2 regions of the Sporosarcina sp. FSL K6-1540 genome follow, and region 1 is predicted to be linked to the other one. Evidence: riboswitches for the same ligand, from Rfam matches in the RefSeq annotation. Region 1 holds a riboswitch; the other holds the start of a gene.
The links. A riboswitch is a leader RNA that binds a small molecule or an ion and turns the genes downstream of it on or off. The one in region 1 is predicted to bind cobalamin.
Positions count from the first base shown of each region.

Region 1 (7,951 bases):
AAATCGACGTGTCCAGGTGTGTCGATAATGTAGTAGGTAGATCCGTTATAGGAAATGGATGCCTGGTCTGCAAAAACCGTAATACCTCTTTCTTTCTCGATTGTATGGCTATCGAGGAAAGCGTCTTTATGGTCCACGCGCCCTCTTTGTTTAATGCTTTTTGTATGATAAAGCAGTTGTTCAGAAAAAGTTGTTTTTCCTGCATCTACATGTGCAAGTATGCCAATTGTTTTATACATGATGTCACTCCTGTCCGATTCTTGCTACTACCAGTAGTATAGCAAATCTGAATTGGGCGAATGACCTTAAATAGGTGTTATACTGTAAAGACAAACTGAATGTGAAGGAGGAATCAGATTTTGAAATATTCAAGAACGAAAATGGAACAGCTTGTAAAGAATGATAAAGAGCTGTCAAAACGTCTGAAACAGATAATGGCAGAGCTTGACTTAGAGAAGAGTTTTGCTTTGAAAGCGTTGTATCATGCGGATGTAAAAGACGGTGGTACGCATCAGAGAAATTATCAGGAACTGTAAGTACATTAAAAGCGTGGAAAGTCTATTATGACTGCCACGCTTTTTTTGATGCCTTTTTCACCGGATCATTTTCAGTCCGCTTTCGGCGAACTTTTCATTGCTCCTAGTTAATCCTGTTGCGAATAGTTGCCTGTCGCATCCCTACACATCAAGACATCTCGGTAATCATATAGAGGTCGTTCAATTCAAAGCAATTCAAAGTAATTGTACAAGAAGCGGCTATATATGTTGAATTAAAGAATCCTATTGAATCAGTTGTGGTGCTCAATAATGAGAGAGCTGTTATTCGGGTTGTGGATTGTAGATCGCTTGGCGCTTTGGGGATGCCTTTCACCGTAAGCCTGGATTAGCGCTTCGCATCCAGTCTTACGGCTTCGGCGACCCCTTTGCCGCGCCTTCGCTAGGTTGTATATTTTCGAGAGAAATGTAATTTTGAGATGTATATGGCGAGATTGTAAGGTGATTACTAGTTGATATTATATAAATTGAAATAAAGAATTCCATTGAACCGCTACGGCGCTAGGAGATGCCTCCCGCCATAAGCCAGATGAGGTATTCTTTAACCTATCTGGAATAACCTCTTGGCATTAACTGTATAATTTCTGCAAAGAACGCAGAAATTATACAAACCGAACTCTTCGTTGTTCGGTTGGCGACCCCTGTTAAGGCGCCTTCGCTCAGTATATATACCGGATTCAACATATATAATTATAGTCAAGAAATCCACAATCCAGGTTGCAGATTTCATCCCAGATAATGAAATGCGTTATCTCACATAGACCACCCAGCGCAGGCGCGTCTTCGTGGTAGCCGGAGCGATAAGACTGAAAGCGGTCTCCTTTCTGGCTTATCGCGGGAGGCATCCACAAAGCGTCGAAGCGGTATTGGCGGGAATTCTAATTTGCTCTAATTATTAGGGCTTTTTCAGTGGCCTCCCAAAAGCCCTTGTAGTGTAAACGCCGTATTCATTTGTTCAACATATATAGTGTTGGATTCAGTTATTTACTGGTTGTTTTTTCAGCTTAATCTTCTGGTGAACCGATTACTTCGTGTTTGATTTCATCGAATGCTTTTTGGAGGTTACGTGAATAAAGGTTTTTTTCCTCTTCGTTTATAGTTGTTGTTTTTCCAATCTGTTCTTCGTAATAAGAATAGGTTGAAGACAGTGATTGTGATTCGCTTATGATGAGGTTTGTCATTAAGACATGTTTGAATGCGTCCAGATAATATTCTTTTGTTCCAAGTTTCATTGGCTAAAATCCCTTTCTTTTATGGAAATAAAAAAGCATCTTCCTAGTTAAACGTAAGGAAGATGCTAGTATGCGTAAATTTGTATGGTCGCTTGTTGCCGTAACGAATGGTTCGTAAACAGAAGTACACTATTGACTGCACAGTGAAATAAGAGGTATTGAGTCCTCTTATGTTTCTTTTGTATTACGTTCTTTCGTACGGCGGCTTTTACAAGAAATTGCTCGATCATAGCCGCACTTAACACCTCCTATCCGCGTAGGGAATTGGTGTGTACTGAAATAGGCAGGTCTCCTGGCTCATGATCATCGCTTTCTTTTCCCTTCCCATTCGTAACGAACAGTGGATTTGAAAAGAGTACTCCCATTTACAGTTGCGGGACAGCGTCGGTTTTTCACCGAACTTCCCTTTTAAGCTTTTATACAAACGTAAAAAAGCACCTAATTTCTACACGTTATTCAGTTGTGCTTTTACTATAACATACATATTGTCTGACTTAACACGATTGCTAAACAAGGGGTTCATTAATGGCCCATTACCGCAAATTTGGACAAGAAAATGTCTATCCCTCTTACTATAATCAAGCTGGGGGGATAGAAAATGAATAAAATAAAAACAACAGATCCATATCGAGTTTACATTTCTACATGCTTCTTATCACAATTATTTTTCACATTTATATTTACGGTGAACTTGTTGTACCATGTGCAAACTGTAAAGCTTGATCCGCTTCAACTTGTGTTAATTGGGACCGTTTTGGAGCTTTCCGTTTTTCTTTTTGAGATTCCAACTGGGGTTGTTTCGGATTTGAAAAGTCGGAAGTTATCTTTAATAATTGGGTATATATTAATAGGAATCGGTTTTTTAATTGAAGGGGTATTTCCCTATTTTGTAACAGTGCTAGTGGCTCAAATTGCATGGGGGATTGGCTATACCTTTACTAGCGGCTCTCAGCAAGCCTGGATTGCAGATGAAATAGGGGAGGAACGTGCTTCACTGGCATTTATAAAAGGGGCAAAGGCCGGTAATCTTGGCCAAATTATAGCTATTCCGCTCAGTATTTTAATGGGCTATTTTATGATTAACCTACCAATCATTATCGGCGGGCTATGTATGATTGGATTAGCCGTCTATTTAATGATTTTTATGAAAGAAGAAAACTTCAAACCGTTAGATAAAGAAGGAAGAATATCTACGCTGGGAAGTATGAAGGAGAATGTGGGCAATATTATTTCGCATTCCAAAGCGAGCTTCATCATAAGGATGCTATTTCTAATTGCTTTATTTGTTGGGTTTTATAGTGAAGGTTTTGACCGATTATGGATAGCACATTTTTTGGAGGTCTCAAATATATCTTCGTTAACGAATGAGAAGTTAGTTGTGATAATGGGGGGAATTCAGTTCATTTTCGTGCTTATTTCCTTTGCAGCACTCCATTTTATGAATCGAAGTGCTATCCACCAAAATCTAAGGCAGATTTATGTTGTTCTTTTTGTGGCCAGCTTCTTCATCGTCATTTCATTAATTGGCTTTGCGTTCTCAACGTATATGATCAGCTTGCTGATTTTTTATGTAATCATTCAAGTGACAAGGCAAGTCATGTATCCATTAGAGGATATTTGGCTTAATAAAATTATTCCTGATTCCTCTGTACGTGCAACATTCTTTTCGGTAAAGGGACAAGTGGACGCTATTGGTCAAATTGGAGGTGGTCCGGTAATTGGGGGTGTAGCATCGAGCTTTACGATAAAAATCGCCATCATTGTTAGTGCAATTTTGTTAACTCCTGTATTACTTTTATATAAAGTTGTCTTAAACAAGTCTAGAGAGTGAATTGATCACTCTCTATTTCTTTCTTTGATCGGCAGGTAAATTTCCATATATATTTTTTCATAATCCCAGTCATGACAGTGTTCATCGTAATATTCAAAGTCATAACATGTTTCATCGACTTCATAAAGAGATTGAGGTAGCCAATCTTCTAAAATATAGAGCCAAGTTCCCTTGATGGAAGAGACAAACTGTTCGACTTCAACAAGTGGAGTCCTAAAAACCGCATAAGTAGCATCTGGAATTTGCAGTTTTGTCAGTCCAGCAGGTAGTTGAACATCTCGATCATAATTTACCGCGAATAAATAAGTAAATCTATCTTCTAATTCGACGCTACTAAGATTGATACAATATTCTCCATGTTTTTTTGGAGACAATGCTTCGTACAGAGTGCTTTCGATTGATTCATCCGGGGAAATTCTTTGGTCCCAAAAGGCAGGTGCATCTCTTGTGTAAAAGACATTTTCGATACCACTCTCAAATGTTTTACCGGCAATAGTAAAAGCTGGTTTCTGAACAATTTTCGGTTGCATAACAATGCCACCTACTTTTTTTTGCCTAAGGCTCAAAAGGTCAATTTTTTGAGGCAATGATAGCGGACAGTGGAGCCTATATAAGCTTGGTGGACTGCCAAAATATTTCTTGAAAGCCTTTGTAAAGCCAGAATGCGTCTCAAATCCATAATCTAATGCAATTTGAATTATTTTTTCGCCTTTTACTAATTCATATAACGCGTATTGCAGTTTTCTTTTTAAAACATAGTCCATAATTGTATAACCAACATGGTTATTAAAAATCCTATAAAAATGATAAGGAGAATAACCAACCAGTTTAGCTAGTTCCTCAGGTTTAATGTCCTCTTTAATATGGTCCTCCACATAATCGATTACATGCTGCAATAAAATTAACTGTTGGATATCAATCGCCTGCCTCTTTGCTCTATAAAAAAGCTAATCATCCCTAACAGAGGGAACTGTCCTATAGCAACTCTATCATTTAGAAGGGGAATGTGAATACAATTTTTGGGCTTTAGGGACTCTTTTTTATTTTGGGAATACGTTATAAAAATAGGATAATCAAAGTTTGAGAAGTTATTTTACTATGATCCAAGATTTGAATGAAAGTACAACAGGCACATGATGCATCTTTCATTTCTTGTTAATGGTGAATTTGGTTAAGTTAAAAACTAACCAACAGTTACGTTTAGTGTTAAAATTTGGGTAATTGTAAATTGGTTGAAAACATAAGAAATAAACTTACTCGATCTTTTATGCACTCTATATGTTGAACAAATGTATACCTGCATAAAGAAAGCGAGGGCATCTTAAAAGGATTTAAACGATGAAAGTGGAAAAGTTTAATTCAATAACTTTGAGGGAGGAAGTTACTTTGAAGAAAATAATCATGTTATTAATAGTAATACTGGTTTTAACAGCTTGTGCAAAAAGGGTTAGCAATGATTATAAATTTAAAGGAGAAAGTGAACACTGGGAAGCCGAATATGTTTATAGGGGAACGGAAGTGTGGAAGAAAGATAACGGCGATAGAACGTACTCCAACGAAGATAGCTATCAATTTTTATTGAAATACAAAGGATCTTTAGAAGAGTTGTCTTCAATAAGGAAACTTGAATACGCTCATAAAACGAATTCTAGTGACGGGGAAACGACGAAAGAATTTGATGGACCCCCTGAAGAGCTATTATTTACAGCTAGCGGGGCTTCAGAAGGTGGAACAAAAATAAACGAAGATGAAGTTATACAAGTAAATGTAAAATGGGGTGACCTTGAAGAGTCATTTGAATTGCATAATAAAAGTAAGTAACCTTGGGTACTTGCTACTTGCATAAAAAAGGGGAAATAGGAGGCTTTGGCGAAAAGAAGTTTTAGAAAGGTATTTGGGTGGGGAGTGTGGACTCAAATACGTACATAAAATGAGGTGTGTATATGAAAGATCACGTGATTACAAACATTGTAGAATGTATGGCTTCCAGTGAAGAGGTTCAACGAATTCAGACAGAGCATCGTCTTAAGCTCGTTGAGTCCTGGGGAATAAAAGAAGGAAGTAGTGTTTTAGAAATCGGTTGTGGGCAGGGGGATACGACGGCTGCGTTAGCTTATATCGTTGGAGAACAAGGATTTGTTCACGGGATAGATATTGCATCTCCAGATTATGGAGCCCCGATAACTGTAGGTGATTCTGCTCGTTATTTACAGCAGTCTAAGTTAGGAAAGCAGCTTAAAATGGAATTTAACGTTGATGTTTTATCAGCAGAGGTAGATTTTCCTGAAAAAAGTTTTGACTATATTGTTTTCTCACATTGTTCCTGGTACTTAAAATCATATGAGGAACTCGAGGGGATTTTAAAGAAGGTTAGAAAATGGGGCAAGACCTTATGTTTTGCTGAATGGGATTCAAGAATTCAAATGATTGAGCAATACCCTCATTTCTTGGCCGTGCTTATTCAATCCCAGTATGAGTGCTTCAAAGAAAGCAGTCTTTCAAATGTACGTACCTTATTTACACCAATGGATATAAAGCGTGTTGTCGAAAATGCAGGCTGGACAATTGTAAATGAGCAATCCGTTCATTCTCCTAAGCTACAAGATGCGGAATGGGAAATTGCGATGGCCGTAGCTGATTACAAAGAGGAGATTAATAACCTTGTTGATCTGCCTGAAAAACTAAAATCACTAATTCAATCTGAAGTGATTTTGTTAGAAGAAGCGCAAAAGAATCATGCGATTAAACCGATGTCAACCTACGTATTTATCGCAGAATAGTGAAGTTGTACGATTGTAAAGTTTTGATTTTTCATTATTTTTCAACACCCCTTATTGTACACTGTAAGTAGGGAGTGAGAGGGGGAATGAGGGCGTGAAGAAGTACAGTAAAGAGGAGAACAGTTGGATTTTCTATGACTGGGCAAACTCGGCATATTCGATTATTATCACGACTGCGGTGTTTCCGCTTTATTATAAGGCGGTGGCGACAGATGCAGGCGTGAGTATGTCGAATTCAACTGCTTATTTGGGGTATACAGTTGCTATTGCAACATTCATACTGGCGATGATTGGACCTCTTTTAGGAACGATTGCCGATTATGAAGGATTAAAGAAGAAGTTCTTTCTATTCTTTTTCCTGATGGGGACTGCCGCGACACTTTCATTGGCATTCGTACCGGGCGGTAACTGGTTATGGTTATTGATCATCTACACCATTACAGCCGTTGGTTTTCATGGGGCAAATATATTTTACGATGCATTTTTAGTGGACGTTACACCAGAGGAGCGAATGAACAAGATATCGGCAAGGGGCTTCGGGTTGGGCTATATCGGGAGCACAATTCCGTTCATTATCAGTATTGCTATTATTCTTTTAGCAGGTAAAGAGATTATTCCACTTACGACGTCAACCGCAAGTAGGATAGCCTTTGTCATTACAGCGATTTGGTGGTTTGTGTTCACAATTCCGATGGTCAAAAATGTTCATCAGATCCATGGTATTAAGCGTGAACCAAATTTATTGGCAAGTAGTTTCAGACGTCTTGGCGGTACATTTAAAGAAATCCGCAAATACCGGACAGTTTTTTTATTTTTATTGGCTTATTTCTTTTATATAGACGGAGTTGGAACAATTATTTCAATGTCCACGGCTTACGGATCGGATTTAGGGATTAGCGCAGAAAACCTTCTTATTATCTTGTTTGTCACGCAGGTTGTGGCGGCGCCATTCGCAATTCTTTACGGCAAATTGGCGCAGAAGTTTACCGGGAAAAAGATGTTATACGTGGGAATCTGTGTTTATATCATTGTGTGTATTTATGCATTTTTCATGAAAACAACGATGGACTTCTGGATCTTGGCGATGCTTGTTGCAACGTCACAAGGCGGCATTCAAGCATTGAGTCGTTCATATTTTGCAAGGCTTGTACCAAAAGAAAAGTCGAATGAGTTTTTCGGCTTCTATAATATTTTCGGCAAATTTGCGTCCGTCATGGGGCCTTTACTGGTAGCAGTGACTGCCCAGATGACTGGAAGCTCTGCATACGGGGTATTCAGCCTGATAATCCTGTTCATTATCGGAATCATTATTCTCTCACGTGTTCCTGAACCAGATGTAAAGATAACAACGACATATTAAAATTGAAAAGCGTTGCACACATTGTAGGATGTGTGCAACGCTTTTCGATTTGTCTCTCAATCAACTTTATCGATTTTATCAACTTGCAGAATTCTGAAACCGCCTTTTTCAAGTTTTTCGGTTAGTTTATCGATTTCTGCATCAGTCTTTCCGCTTTCAAGTGTGATAACTACTCTTCGAGCAAGAACGGAACC
Region 1 covers NZ_CP152018.1:1,706,608-1,714,558, forward strand. Annotated here, with positions in the region: gene MKY15_RS07730 (TetM/TetW/TetO/TetS family tetracycline resistance ribosomal protection protein) at 1-239, opposite strand, end outside; gene MKY15_RS07735 (hypothetical protein) at 360-536, shown strand; gene MKY15_RS07740 (hypothetical protein) at 1,559-1,786, opposite strand; cobalamin riboswitch at 2,051-2,243, opposite strand; gene MKY15_RS07745 (MFS transporter) at 2,385-3,617, shown strand; gene MKY15_RS07750 (AraC family transcriptional regulator) at 3,623-4,513, opposite strand; gene MKY15_RS07755 (hypothetical protein) at 5,004-5,438, shown strand; gene MKY15_RS07760 (class I SAM-dependent methyltransferase) at 5,561-6,397, shown strand; gene MKY15_RS07765 (MFS transporter) at 6,492-7,757, shown strand; gene MKY15_RS07770 (CBS domain-containing protein) at 7,814-7,951, opposite strand, start outside.

Region 2 (7,951 bases), 550 kb from region 1:
CACAACCTTGCCAATTCTGTTGAAGCACGTTATTTCCAAGCACTCGGCTTGGATAAAGAAATGCCTGAAGACGGCTACCAAGGACCGGACATTATTAATATCGGTAAAATGCTGGCAGCTGAATATGGCGACAAATACGTCAACACGCCAGATGAAGAGCGTTATGCATTCTTCCGCCAATATGGCCTGGAGCATGAATTAGAGAAGCTAAAAACAGACCTTGCGAATTTCCGTGTGTCGTTTGATGTCTGGTTCTCTGAAACTTCATTGTATGAAAACGGCAAAATCGATGTTGCTCTTGATAAATTACGTGCCAATGGCCATGTCTTTGAAGAAGATGGCGCAACATGGTTCCGTTCAACAACTTTCGGTGATGACAAAGATCGTGTGTTAATTAAAAACGACGGTACTTACACGTATTTAACGCCGGATATCGCGTACCATGAGGATAAATTGTTCCGCGGATTCGATAAACTTATCAATATTTGGGGCGCAGATCACCATGGTTATATTCCACGGATGAAAGCGGCAATCGAAGCGCTTGGTTACGGCAATGACACGCTCGAAGTCAGTGTCGTACAAATGGTTCAGTTATATAAAGACGGTGAAAAGTTCAAGATGAGTAAACGTACGGGGAAAGCTGTAACCTTGCGTGAGCTAGTTGAGGAAGTTGGTCTGGACGCAGTCCGTTACTTCTTCGCAATGCGTTCAGGTGACTCGCAGATGGACTTCGACCTAGATCTAGCGATTTCTCAGTCGAATGAAAACCCTGTGTACTACGCACAATATGCGCATGCACGGATTTCATCAATCTTGCGCCAAGCTGATGAAAATGGCATGGCTGTATCTGTGGATAATGTTTCTTTACTGCAAGCTGAAAAAGAGTTGGAATTACTGAAGAAAATCGGTGACTTCCCGCAAGTAATCAGTGATGCAGCGAGAATTCGTTCACCACACCGCGTTGCAACATATATCCAAGAACTAGCGGCTACATTCCATAGCTTCTATAACGCAGAAAAAGTATTAGATCCAGACAACCGCGAATTATCGGAAGCACGTCTGGCACTAATTACAATCACACGCACAACAATTGCAAATGCATTGAAACTTATTGGTGTTTCTGCTCCAGAAAAGATGTAATAAAATTGAACGCCATACTTGAGAGATTGTTATCTCTCAAGTATGGCGTTTTTCACATGCAGATATTCTCTCTATATATGTTGAACAAATGAATACGATGCATGCTCTTTTACAAGGGCTTTTGGAAGGCCGCTGAATAAGTCCAACTACCTGGAATGAATTAGAAATCCTGCTAATATCGCTTCGACGCTTTGTGGATGCCTCCCGCGATAAGCCAGAAAGAAGACCGCTTTCAGTCTTATCGCTCCGGCTACCACGAAGGCGTGCCTTCGCTGGATTGTCTATATAATAGAATGCACATTGCATTGTCGGGGAAAAGACCTGTAGCTCGTAGTATGTCTTTCTTCAATGAAATTAGTATAAAATAGTACTCACATTATAATCTCAGTCCAAACTCATGGCGAGAGGCATCCCCAAAGCGCCAAGCGATCTGTAATCCACACGCCGAACTACAACTCTTCCGATTAATGTACACTCTAGCGCCAAGCGATCTACAATCCACATTCCGAATTAATACTCTCTCATCATCGAGCGACACAACAGATTCAACGGGATTCTTTAATTCAACATATCTAAATCTACAAATCTCCCTCACTATCGACACAATAAAAATTTGTAGTATACTGAAAGTTGTACAAAATACATACCAAACATAAAGGTGCCCCGCATTAAAAACGGGGTTAAAAGGGAAGTCGGTTCAATGCCGGCGCGGTCCCGCCACTGTAAGTGTGAGTTAGTCGCAATGTGTCACTGGAAAAAGTTCCGGGAAGACGCGGCAAGCCTTGAACACGAGCCAGGAGACCTGCCTTTATGGATCACACGTACCCTACGAGGATAGGATTAGTGAAAATCGACGTCACTGTGCGTCCAGATTTTTACTCAGCTTATTCCTCCGTAGCAATTACGGGGGATTTTTATTTGGAACAAACAGGAGGAAAACAACATGAAAAAGATTTGGCAATTAGGATTAACGGCATTTTTGGCAGTATTCTTGCTCGCAGCATGTGGAACAGCTGCTACACCAGATAAGCCGAAAGTAGATGGAACACCGGAAGCGGAAGTGGTCAAAGCTGACTTCCCGCTTACGCTAACGGACTCGGTTGGCAATGAAATTACCCTGGAAACTGCACCGGCAACAATCGTTTCTATGGTGCCAAGCAACACGGAAATATTGTTTGAACTAGGTCTTGCGGATGCGATTGTCGGCGTCAATGACTACGATGATTATCCAGCAGAAGCACTTAAAAAAGAGAAAATCGGCGGCCAGGATTTCAACGTCGAAAAAATCGTTTCCATGAACCCTGAAATTGTTTTTGCACATGAATCAGGACTTGGAAAAGGCAAAGAAGGACTGCAACAAATTCGCGATGCAGGAATCCCAGTCTTTGTTGTGAAAAATGCAGCGAGTTTCGAAGAAACGTACACAACGATTGAAACAATCGGTCAAGCGACTGGTAAAACAGTAGAAGCAGAAAAAATCATTACGGATATGAAAGCAAAAGTAGAAGAAGTATTGGCGAAAATAGCAACAGTCGACAATAAAAAAACAGTTTTCGTTGAAACATCACCTGAGCCAAACATTTACACACCAGGAAAAAATACATTTATGGATCAAATGCTAGAAATGATTGGTGCTGAAAATATTGCTGCTGATCAGGAAGACTGGTTTATGATAGCTCCGGAAGAAATTATTAACCGTAATCCAGATGTAATTATCGTGTTGTATGATATCGAAACGGCAGTTGCAGACGTTTATGCACGCCCAGGTTTCGATACGATTACGGCAATTAAAGAAAAAGCTGTTGTTCAAGTTAAAGAGAATATCACTAGCCGTACAGGCCCCCGTCTTGCTGAAGGGCTTGAAGAAATAGCAAAAGCCATCTACCCTGAGGCTTTCGGTGAGTAAATCCAGCGTTGCCTACATCGTTTCCGCCGCCGCACTTCTTGTGGCGGTGTGGCTCGGTGTGTCAATCGGGTCTGTGAAAATACCGATTAGTACGTTATGGAATGCAGGGGCGGATGCAACAGCTACCAATATTTTGTGGAAGATTCGTATGCCGCGTGTCGTGCTCGCGGGACTTGTCGGCGCTTCGCTCGCGATTTCGGGCGCTGCTTTCCAGGGGTTGCTGAAAAATCCGCTCGCTGATCCATACACCCTCGGAGTGTCATCCGGCGCCTCGGTCGGTGCTGTTATGACGCTCTTTTTTGGTATTTCTATCCCGTTTTTAGGCACTTATACGCTTCCTATATTCAGTATGGTTGGTGCTGCATTAACAATGTTCCTCGTTCTTGGATTTGCACGCCTCGTTGACCGAGCGATGAGAATGGAAACAATTATTTTGACCGGAATCATTTTCGGTTCGTTCCTCGGTTCTGTGCTATCACTTATGATAGCGCTCACAGGGGAAGAGTTGCGCCAAATTATTGGTTGGCTACTCGGCAGTGTTTCGATGCGAGGATGGAATTATATTACGATGATTTTGCCATTCGTCGTCGTAGGTTCATTCATGCTGTGGCTGAATCGCCGCGAATTAAATGCGATGTTATTTGGAGAAGAACGAGCGCATCATTTAGGTGTCAACGTCAAACGCCGTAAGTTTGCCATTTTGATTGGTGGATCCATCCTGACAGGTTCGGCAGTCGCGGTGTCCGGCACAATTGGCTTTGTTGGTCTAGTCGTTCCGCATATGACGCGACTTCTTTGGGGATCTGATCATCGTCATCTGCTGACATTATCGTTCATGAACGGTGCGACGTTGCTCATCATTTGCGACTTAATTGCACGGACAATCATTTCGCCGACAGAACTTCCGGTCGGTGTCATCACAGCGTTTATCGGTGCACCCGTATTTGCATTTATCTTCTATAAACAACGGAGGAAAGGAGGCATGTGAAATGTTAAAAGTCGAAAATATTTCCGGTGGTTATGGCAAAGAATCCATCGTGAAAGCTGTGACATTCACTGTCAATAAAGGCGAAGTACTCGGCATACTTGGACCCAATGGCAGTGGTAAATCCACACTTTTGAAAATTATTTCAGGCATTCTCCCGAAGGAAACGGGTTCCGTCACAATTGACGGGCAAGACGCTTCTACTTATTCACAAAAAGAATTTGCCAAAAAAGTAGCCGTCTTGCCACAACTCCATGCACATGCATTTTCCCACACTGTTCGAGAAACGGTTGAACTCGGTCGCTATCCGCACCAATCAGGACTATTTTCCTCATGGTCAGATGAAGACGAGCGCGCCGTGACCGATGCCATAACCAGTATGTCCATCACACGTTATGCTGAAAACTCGATAGAACTCCTATCCGGCGGTGAACAGCAACGTGTTTTCGTCGCACAGGCACTCGCACAGGAGGCGCCTATTTTATTACTCGATGAGCCAACGAATCACTTGGACATCGCTCACCAACAACAATTACTCGATACGATTCGTCAACAGGCAATTGACAAAGGACTCACAGTTATTTCGGTGTTTCACGATATCAATTTGGCTTCTTTATATTGCGACCGACTTCTCTTGATGGATAAAGGGCGGATTGCCAGAATAGGTGTGCCACAAGACGTAGTGATGGAAGAGGCAATCGAATCTGTTTACGGTGCGCGAATAAAATCACAGCCCCATCCTGAATTGCCAAAACCTCAAATTACACTGCTGCCGGAAACCAAAGAGGAAATTAAGCCTTTCGCCGTTGTAAAAGAGGACTTTTCGATAGCATCGGACTTTGTTGCATTACGAACAAAATATCCGTTGAAAACCATTTCCTCCGCCGTTCATAATGCTGGAACAGGCTGGTATCGGTCGTTTGTCAATCGTCATGTTGATGCTGATTACAATGTAGACGACGTCAAAGCTGAAAATACTTCCTATCTTGAACAGCAAGGTTTTCATCTGACGGATACGGTCGGTATGATGACCGCGGTCATGACGGATCATGCCGAAGTCGAGGAATACACAGGGGATTTCGGAACGATTCTGATTGCGGTAACAGCTGGCGTTGGTAATGCTGTCGATGTCTCGCAAGCACTCACGCGTGATCAGAAACCTCGTGTCGGTACAATCAATACATGGATTATCGTCAATGGCCAGCTACCTGATGAAGCATTTATCCAAGCAATGATAACGGCAACAGAAGCGAAAACGAAAGCGCTTCAAATGGAATCCATAACAGATCCGCTCACAGGCACAATTGCGACAGGTACATCGACGGACAGCCTGCTAGTCGCGGCAACACAACAAGGAGAATTCCTGCCGTATGCAGGTCCGATTACGCCGCTTGGAAAACTGATTGGCCACGGAGTTTATGACTGCACTGTACGGGCAATCCGTGCCTACAAAAAGGCGAAAGGGTGGACAACTTGATTCCTGCACATTTTATCGCCATTGCAATTGGTTTTCTGCTCGACAGAATTATTGGGGATCCACCGAAATGGCCGCATCCAGTCCGCTTAATTGGGACGTTCATTGCCAAATTGACTAGTGTTATGAATAAAGGTCGGTTCCGCACATTAAAAGGGGCGTCTACACTCTTCATCACAGTCGGGATTGTGTTAGGTATCGTTTTTGCTTTAGTAGGTTTTGCCTATCAATTCAATATCTATGTAGGTATTGGCGTGGAATCAATTCTGATCGCCGTCGGGCTGGCACAAAAAAGTTTGCGTGACGCTGCACTTGACGTTTACCGTCCGCTTGCTGCACAGGATTTACCTGCAGCACGAACGAAGTTGTCATGGATTGTCGGTCGCGATACCGATAAACTAAAAGAAAGTGGCATCGTACGTGGAACAGTTGAAACTGTGTCAGAAAATATTGCGGACGGCATTACATCGCCATTATTTTGGGCATTCCTTCTGGGAGCACCCGGTCTTTGGATGTACAAAGCAGTGAATACACTAGATTCGATGATTGGTTATAAAGACGAACGATATGAGAAGTTCGGTAAATTTTCTGCACGCGCGGACGACATTTTGAATTTCATACCAGCACGTGTGACGGGTTTTCTAATCATTTTATATGCGCCGAATAAAAGTCAGTTGTCCTTTTGGAAACGCTTTGCTGGCTGGAGTAAAGACGCAAGGAAACATCCAAGTCCAAACAGCGGATTTTTGGAGGCAGCGACGGCTTGGCAACTTGGCGTTACGCTTGGCGGAACAAGTACATACCGCGGAATCGTATCGAAGCGACCTGAGCTTGGTCCAGGCAACACCCCGCTAACCGCAATACATATTAAACAAACCATTACACAGATGCATATCATAGTGTTTATTTTCTGGCTAGTAATGACGGTGATTGGAGTGGCTTTATATGCAGTTGCCTGAACATGGCGCAAATCCGCAAAACCTTTACGCAACACTGGGCATTGAACAGCCTATACGGTTATTGGATTTCAGTGAAAATGTCAATCCGGCGGGTCCTCCTGATTCAATTACCAAGATGTGGCCAAGTTTACGAGATTTGCTTACGGCTTATCCAAATCCAGAAGGGGAGCCGTTTCTGTCAGCGGCTGCCGATTACCATGGCATTTCGACCGATTATTTATTCGCGGGGAACGGGGCGGCAGAACTGCTGGCACTTTTGGCAGAGCGTTATCGCGCAAAGCGAGCGATTGTCGTGCACCCGACATTTTCCGAATACGAAGCGACTCTCTTGGCGAAGGATGTGGAGATTGTTCGCGTTATTGCATCGGAAAGTGACGGCTTTAAATTGCCGTTGGAAGCTATCCTTGAGGCCATGACTTCAGCATCAGTTCTGTACCTTTGCACACCAAATAATCCAACTGGAATCATGCCTGAACGCACGGATTTGAACGTAATTATCAGGCATGGTGCTGAAGTAGGTTGTGAAGTCGTATTAGACGAGGCTTTTATCGATTTTGTTGATGAATCACTGTCTTTCATCGCAGAATTAAAAAATAATCCGCACGTCATCGTCGTTCGCTCTATGACGAAAATGTACGCCATTCCGGGAATACGACTCGGGTATATCGCGGCAAATCCGTCGATAATTAGGGGGATAAAAGCACTCGCGCCGCATTGGAATGTGAATGGTTTAGCCGCACAAATCGGAGCGGTGTGCTTACAGGAAGAGCAATATCGCGAACAGGCAATTCAGTATAGTAATCGTGAACGGGAAAAAATGACTCGGTTTTTAACAGACAATGCGTGCAACGTTACGAATTCAGTGACGAATTTTATTTCATTCACACTTAGTTCTGGCCGTGATTCGAATAAGTTGTATAGAGATATGCTCACCCGTGGAATCGTCCTTCGCCATTCACAAAATTTCCGCGGCATGGATGGCAGATGGTTGCGGATTGGCATGAAAAACGATGCGTCAATGAACATCTTGAAGGAGGAGCTGTTGCAATGGTTCGCGGAAAACTGACGTTCATAAGTGGCGGCGTTAGAAGCGGGAAAAGTTCCTATGCAGAAAAGCTGCTTGTTCATGAAGCGCAGAAAAATGCGGCCCGGCTAGTTTACATTGCCTCCGGCGTCGCAACGGACTCAGAAATGCGGGCGCGTATTGAACATCACAAATCGGATCGTTCCACTCATAGTTGGACAACTCTTGAACAACCAGTCGAGCTGGAAAAGGTATTGCACTCCATTCAACCGGGGGATTACGTGTTATGGGATTGCCTGACGACATGGTTAGCAAATGAGTTATACACAGGTTGGGAGTCAGGAAAACCTTGTATTGGACAATCGGGTTGTATGGAGCGCAAGGAAACACAGTTGTACACAACGATTGACACACTAGTGTCGCAAGCCGCCCATCTCGTTATTGTTTCGAATGAAGTCCTAGA
Region 2 covers NZ_CP152018.1:1,153,807-1,161,757, reverse strand. Annotated here, with positions in the region: gene argS (arginine--tRNA ligase) at 1-1,140, shown strand, start outside; cobalamin riboswitch at 1,780-1,965, shown strand; gene MKY15_RS05105 (ABC transporter substrate-binding protein) at 2,084-3,046, shown strand; gene MKY15_RS05100 (iron ABC transporter permease) at 3,039-4,034, shown strand; gene MKY15_RS05095 (adenosylcobinamide amidohydrolase) at 4,036-5,508, shown strand; gene cbiB (adenosylcobinamide-phosphate synthase CbiB) at 5,508-6,464, shown strand; gene MKY15_RS05085 (aminotransferase class I/II-fold pyridoxal phosphate-dependent enzyme) at 6,451-7,530, shown strand; gene MKY15_RS05080 (bifunctional adenosylcobinamide kinase/adenosylcobinamide-phosphate guanylyltransferase) at 7,512-7,951, shown strand, end outside.
Region 2: linked by a shared signal. The riboswitch ahead of MKY15_RS05105 (ABC transporter substrate-binding protein) and the one ahead of MKY15_RS07740 (hypothetical protein) in region 1 are both predicted to bind cobalamin.